2 regions of the Flavobacterium ginsengisoli genome follow, and region 2 is predicted to be linked to the other one. Evidence: riboswitches for the same ligand, from Rfam matches in the RefSeq annotation. Region 2 holds a riboswitch; the other holds the start of a gene.
What was found. A riboswitch is a leader RNA that binds a small molecule or an ion and turns the genes downstream of it on or off. The one in region 2 is predicted to bind S-adenosylmethionine.

Region 1 (3,506 bases), 2.0 Mb from region 2:
TTTACAGCAGTTTGCTCACGTTGCTTCGCACGATTTAAAAGAGCCTGTTCGAAAAATAAAGACATTTTTGAGCCGCTTAGAAGAGCATATGGAAGAGCAGTTAGACGAATCTTCATCAAAATATATTGAACGAATTCATGTTGCAGCAGATCGTATGTTTAATATGATTGATGGTGTTCTTGCGTATTCTAAAATGAATGCCGATTCGCAAAAAACAACAATAGTCGATTTAAACGAAGTGATTAAAAACATAGAAAATGATCTTGAAATTGCGCTTCAGGAAGCAAATGGCAAAATTTATTTTGAAGAGCTTCCAGTTATAGAAGGAGCTTCGGTATTGCTATATCAGCTGTTTTATAATCTAATTAATAATTCTATTAAATTCGCCCAAGAAAACATTCCGCCTCAAATTAATATTACAGCAACAGAACAAATTGAAGCAGGTAATAAAGTGGCAATAATTACAGTAGAGGATAACGGAATTGGTTTTGACCTTGATCAAACAGGACGCATTTTTGAAACTTTTACGCGATTAAATTCTAAGGATCGATACGAAGGCACAGGTTTAGGTTTGTCACTTTGCAAAAAAATAGCCGAACGTCATGGCGGAAGCATTACTGCAACAGGAATTTCTAATAAAGGAGCTATTTTTATTATTACCTTGCCGTTTGTACAAAAAGCAAAAGACATTTAATTATGGGAGAAAATATGATTTTATTAGCTGATGATGATAAGGACGATGCAGAAATGTTCTGTGAAGCATTGGCGGAGATAGATGAAAGTATTGTTTGCCATTGTTCTGAAAATGGAAGCGGAGTGCTAAAATTGTTGAAAGCTCAAGATAAAGTGCCAGGCGTAGTTTTCTTAGATTTAAATATGCCGATTATGAATGGCTGGGAATGTTTAAAACAATTAAAGGCAGAGGAACATTATAAAGACATTCCCGTAATAATGATTTCGACTTCGTCATATAAAAATGATATGGATGCCGCTGCCAATTTGGGTGCTGTCTGTTATTTTGTGAAACCCAATAATTTCAATGATCTAAAACAAGTGTTGGGATTAATTACTTCAAACCTCAAAAACGGACTGAAAGAAGGTCTTTCTAGCCTTGAAAAAAATAAATATTTGCACGTTTTTCTTCCAGAATAAATAATGTTTTTTCTCTTTTAAGTGTAAAACGTATGAATTTCTTTTATAAAAAATGCCGTTCCTAAATAATGTTTTCAGGTTTAATTTATTGATTTTTATGTATTTGTGATTTGTAAAAGTATTTTTTTAATAAAAAAAAACAAAAAATTATATTTTAAACTTGACTAATTATGTAGAATTAGTATATATTTGTATCACAGAAAAGTTATATAATGATACTTATCCAGAAAGACTGAGGGAATAGGCCCAATGAAGTCTTAGCAACCTGTTGCCGAATAAGGTGCTAAATCCTTCCGCCGTGTGCGGGTAGATAAGAAAGATTTCTTCAGTAAATCTGTTTAAGATCATCCATACTAAAAATTTTTATTACAATGAAAGCAGAATCAATATTATATGCCGGTTATGAACTTTTGAATTCAATTTTTGAAGAAAATAGCTTTGCTTTTTTCTGAATTCTAAAACAGTAATCTTTTCCAGATTTCTTTTATAAAATAACAATAGCGCTGATGGCTTTAGGCATTGGCACAAAATTCTTTTGTCTAATCTTAAAATACTAAAAATAAAATGAAAAAAATACTACTAGGTTTTGCTTTGTTTCTTGGAGCGCTTCAAACTCAAGCTCAGGAAAGCAATTTACAATTGAAAGGAACTGTTGTCGACACAGTGGCACAATATGTTTACCTGCAGAAGTTTCACAATAAAATGTTTACGACTATTGATTCTGTAAAAGTAAAAGACGGAAATTTTAGTTTTAAAACGAAAGTAAAAACGCCAGAATTATATGGTCTAAGCGTTAATACAGAAAGTTCGCCATTGTATATTTTTCTTGAAAAAGATCCGATAACAGTAAAACTAAGTCCGAAGAAATATTATACGGCTTCTGTGGTTGAAGGTTCGGCTTCTCAAGATTTGTTCGAAACCTATAAAAAGACCAAAGATGTTGAAATTAGTAAATTCATTACAGAACATCCAAAATCTATTGTTTCGGCTTATGTTTTATATAGAAACTGGTCGTATAGATTAACACCAGAGCAAATCACTCAAAATATTGCTTTATTAGATAAAAGCCTTCAGAATATCACTTACGTGAAAGAACTAAAAGAACTGGTTACCGTGTTAGACGGATTAGCGGTTGGTAAAAAAGCCCCAGATTTTACTGCCAAAGATCCTGATGGAAAGCCAGTTCGCCTTTATGATAATTTAAAAGGCTACACTTTGGTTGATTTTTGGGCTTCATGGTGCGGACCATGCCGAAAAGAGAATCCAAATATTGTTGCGGCTTACAAAGAATTTCATGATAAAGGATTCAATATTGTAGCAATTTCATTAGATAAAAAGAAAGAAAATTGGATTAAAGGAATTCAAGACGATAATTTGACATGGACACATGTTTCTGACTTGCTTTTCTGGAACAGTGCTGTTGCCAAATTATATGGAGTAAGAGCAATTCGGGTAATTATCTAGTAGATTCAAAAGGAATAATCGTTGCCAAAAACCTGCACGGAGAAGAATTGCAGTCTACATTAAAAGCGCTTTTGGAGAATAAAATTTGATTCTAAAAAAAGCACAACAAAAAATACAATTAGTTAATTTAAAATGATAAGGATATGAATGCTATTGAGCCAACAACAAAACCAACAGAATCGGAGTGTCACTTCTCTAAGTTTAGAGAAAACACAGTAGGAATTGAGCATACTTTTGAATCGGTTTACGGAGAACAAAATCTAGTTTATGCAGACTGGGTTGCCAGTGGAAGATTATACACTCCGATCGAAGATATAATGCTCAATAAAATTGGTCCAATGATAGCCAATACGCATTCATTTTCTAGTCAGACAGGAAAAACGTCTACTTATGCCTATCAGCACGCTAGAGAAATTATTAAAAAAGCGGTTAATGCCAGCGAATCAGATGTTTTAGTTACAACAGGAAGCGGAATGACGGCTGCTTTATCTAAACTGCAGCGTATTATTGGAGTGCGAAAAAACTACGAATTGGAAGCAGATAAACCAGTTGTTTTTATCACGCACATGGAACATCATTCCAATCAAGTTCCGTGGTATGAAATTAATGCAGATGTTGTAATTCTTTCGCCAGACGAAAACAATCTGGTTGATCCAAAAGTTCTTTCAGATGAAATTAAAAAATATGCCGATCGAAGCTTAAAAATAGGTTCGTTTACGGCTTGTTCGAATGTTACCGGAATTATTACGCCATATCATGAATTGGCCAAAATTATGCATCAAAATGGTGGACTTTGTTTTGTAGATTTTGCGGCTTCTGCACCATATGTCAAAATCAATATGCATCCAAAAGATCCAGAAGAACAATTGGATGCGATTTTCTTTTCGCCT
Region 2 (3,506 bases):
ATGAAGAATCGTTGCTCCAAAATTAGCTAATTCGTTTGCTTCATTAAATGATAAATATTCAATTTTCTTAGCATCGGCAACTAAATCTGGATTTGCCGTATAGATTCCATCTACGTGCGTGAAGTTCTGTAATTCTTCTGCATTTAAATAATTTGCAATTAACGAAGCGGTATAGTTACTGCCATTTCTACCTAAAGTAGTTGTGTCGTTGTTGTTGTTTGAGCCAATGAAGCCTGTAACTATATTAACCGTTTCGCCGTTATGTTCTTTAAAATAATTTACTACGTTTTTCTTTGAAAGCTGCTCCAAAGGCTGTGCATCACCAAATTTAGAATCGGTTTTCAACAAATCTCTTGTATCTACAAAATTGGCAGGAATTCCTTTTTCCTGTAAAATTGCTGTCAATAATTTAGCTGAAAGCAATTCTCCTTTTGACAAAATCTGATCTTTGATTTTTTTGCTGTAATCTCCAATTAAGCTTACACCTTCAAAAAGCTTGTCTAAAACGCTAAATTCTTCAGACAAATCAACTTGTGGGTAATCTGATATTTGATATTTTTTAAAATTCTCTAATAATTCTTTGTAACTGCCGTTTTTAGCGACGAATGCTTAAGATAAATTCTAATTCGTCAGTAGCATTTCCTCGTGCAGAAACTACAACGGCAATTTTTTCACCTTGATTTACTTTATCTGAAATGATTGAAACAACTTTGTTAAGTCCTTCTCCGTTTGCTAACGATTTACCTCCAAATTTTAATACTTTCATTTTATTTCTTTATTGTTTCTGCCTTAAAAATGTCGGCAAGTAAATGATCTAATTGTTTGTACTCGATTAAAAAAGCGTCATGTCCGTGAACCGAATCAATTTCGCTATAGAAAACATTATCTTTAAACTTCTTCAATTCTTCGTAGGTTTCTACATTTTCTTTTGCTGTAAAAAACAAATCTGAATTGATTCCGACAATGTGAATTGAAGCTTTTGTTTTAGACATTAAGTTTTCAAAACTTTCACTATTTCTAGTAATATCAATTGTTTTAAGCAACTGATTCATTAATTTATAAGAAGACAACTGAAATCTTTTCTGCAATTTTTTTCCGTGATGTGCCAACCAGCTTTCGATATTAAAAATCAAAAGATCTTGGTTTATGGTACGCTGAAATTTTTCCTTGAATGATTCTGGCGAGCGGTAGCACAGCATTGCGTGAATTCTTGCATCTTCGATTGGTTTTGAAGAATTGTTTAGAATTTGCTCTTGTAAAAAGCAATTGGCGATAAGCCAATCAGTCGATTTCCAGTCACTCGCAATCGGAATAAGATTTTCTGTGATATTTGGCGCTAAAGCTAAAATTTCCCAAGCAATTCCGCCACCAACAGAACCTCCGATAACTGCAAAAAGTTTTTCGATATTTAACGTTTTTACGCCCTCGATAAAGATTCTTGCAACGTCTCTAGCTGTAAAGTCTAAATAGTTGTCAATTAAAAAGGAATTGCTTCCGTTTCCTGGAATATCGAAAGCCAAAATGGTATAAACAGCAGTATCAATGGTTTTGCCTTCACCAATCAAGTCATTCCACCAGCCGTTTTCGCCAGTAACTTGCGAATTTCCAGTTAAAGCATGGTTAACCAAAACAATAGGCGCGCTGTGCAAAGGTTGTCCTGCCAGCGTAAAACTTAATGGTATAGAATGATAAGTTGCACCACTTTCTGTGATGAAATCTTGAATTATAATGGGATTTGGTATATTTTCCAATTTCAAATCTGTTGTATTATTGATTTGTATATGGAAATATTAGAAAGAAAAACTAGGTTTAACTAGAAAAAATCTTGTTGTTATCTTTCCACGTTTGGCGTGGTAGAATGTAGCACCTTCTTCGTTTTACCGAAGGGTTGCTAAGGCTTCATCGGGTCTAATCCCTCGTCCTTTCTTTATAACATTTCAATACGTGTTTGAACTTAACGGTGCAAATTAACTACTAATTTCTCAAACAAACAAATTTTATCTAAAAGTGTTTGTTAAATTTCTGAGACTTATTTTAGCAAAAACTATTATACGCAAAAATTTACCGAACAAAAATGCCCAGTAAAATTAAGCAGGTTTTACCCTAAATTTATGATGCTTTTCCGTTTAGATAAAAAGCGTTTCATTTTCTTTTGAATACATCAAAAACAATAAAGAGTTTGGCACTTTTTTCTCAGCGCTTTTATCTTCCTCTGTGATTCCGAATCTTGGATGAGCCAATTCGTTTGTTGGCGGCGGATTACTATTTTTTGTCCTTCTGTTTTTCAATTTAGAAATTTTTTCTGCGAAGTAGTTCAATTTGCTCATGATATTAAGTTTTAGTTAAGTTGTGTTTTATAATCTTTATTTCTCGTTTATCTTTTTGTTAAGTCATTTTCTAGAATAAAAAAACCCTTTTGGATTTTTAGATACCAAAAGGGTTTAAGTTTTTAAACTCATTTATACTTTTAGTATCAACAGACGTTCACGCAAATAAGCGCGACAGCAAACATCTTAGTGTTCATCTGTAAGGATTTATTCATCTGTGATTTATATTGTATTTTATTTAAATTCTGCATTTGTTGTAAATTAAAAAGCCTCCTAAATATTTCTTAGGAGGCTTTTACTATATTATTATTGTATTCTTACAATTTTTTAGCAATAGACACCCCCGCCTCGGTCTTAACCGAAATGGCACAAAACATTTTGTTGACTTTTAAGTTCATTTGATTTCTAGTAGTTTTTGGGTATAACAAATATGCAAATATTTTTCTTATTACACAAATAAAATTCAAGAATTTAATTACAAAATCCGTTGAAAATGTGTTTTTTAACGTCAAAAAACATCTTACAAAAACGAAAACGAAATAACACAAGTAAAAAACTTACAAAATAAGCCAATTTTCCTTCATAATTCCATTTGACAAATCAATTTATCAAAGAACTTTTTTCTCTTTTATATTTTTTTAACTAAAAAATTACAGCCAAACGGCTTCTTTACTCCTAATTCGCTCCGCAATTTTCAGAATATCGGTTATAATTCCTCTAGAAATTGCTTGTTTGCAAGGTGGAGCGCTCTGAATTACGATTGGAATATCGGCATAAGATTTAGTGAAAATTTCAAAAATGGTATCAGAACCTTTTAATTGTCCGATTGGAGAATTTATTGGTTCCGAAATTAATTTGACTTCTAAAGTTCCTTTTTCTACATCAAACTCTCCTACATATCTCAATACATGATTTTCTGCTTGAGTAATTTTGGCGATTTTAAAAGATTTATCGACAGCATCTTTGTTTAGCACTCCATTTTTCTCCAAATGTTCTTCGGTTATAAAGGGCTTGATTGTAATGTCTGAAAACTCAAAATCTTTTCCTATTTCTCTGGCCAATATCAGAAGCTTTCTTGCAGAATCGTTTCCAGACAGATCTTCTTTAAAATTAGATTTCATTAAACCTAAAAGGCTCGCATCTTTTAAAACAGAAGAAAACGAAACATCTTCTGATGAA

Region 1: another riboswitch for S-adenosylmethionine. It lies ahead of P5P87_RS23640 (TlpA disulfide reductase family protein); the one in region 2 lies ahead of P5P87_RS13895 (alpha/beta fold hydrolase).

The regions. Positions count from the first base shown of each region.
Region 1 is NZ_CP121110.1:4,973,297-4,976,802, forward strand. Features, by position in the region: gene P5P87_RS23630 (PAS domain-containing sensor histidine kinase) at 1-694, shown strand, start outside; gene P5P87_RS23635 (response regulator) at 697-1,152, shown strand; SAM riboswitch class I at 1,369-1,469, shown strand; gene P5P87_RS23640 (TlpA disulfide reductase family protein) at 1,717-2,616, shown strand; gene P5P87_RS23645 (aminotransferase class V-fold PLP-dependent enzyme) at 2,760-3,506, shown strand, end outside.
Region 2 is NZ_CP121110.1:2,985,984-2,989,489, forward strand. Features, by position in the region: partial or broken gene thrA (bifunctional aspartate kinase/homoserine dehydrogenase I) at 1-766, opposite strand, end outside; gene P5P87_RS13895 (alpha/beta fold hydrolase) at 768-1,751, opposite strand; SAM riboswitch class I at 1,829-1,936, opposite strand; gene P5P87_RS13900 (hypothetical protein) at 2,127-2,327, opposite strand; gene P5P87_RS13905 (homoserine dehydrogenase family protein) at 2,978-3,506, opposite strand, start outside.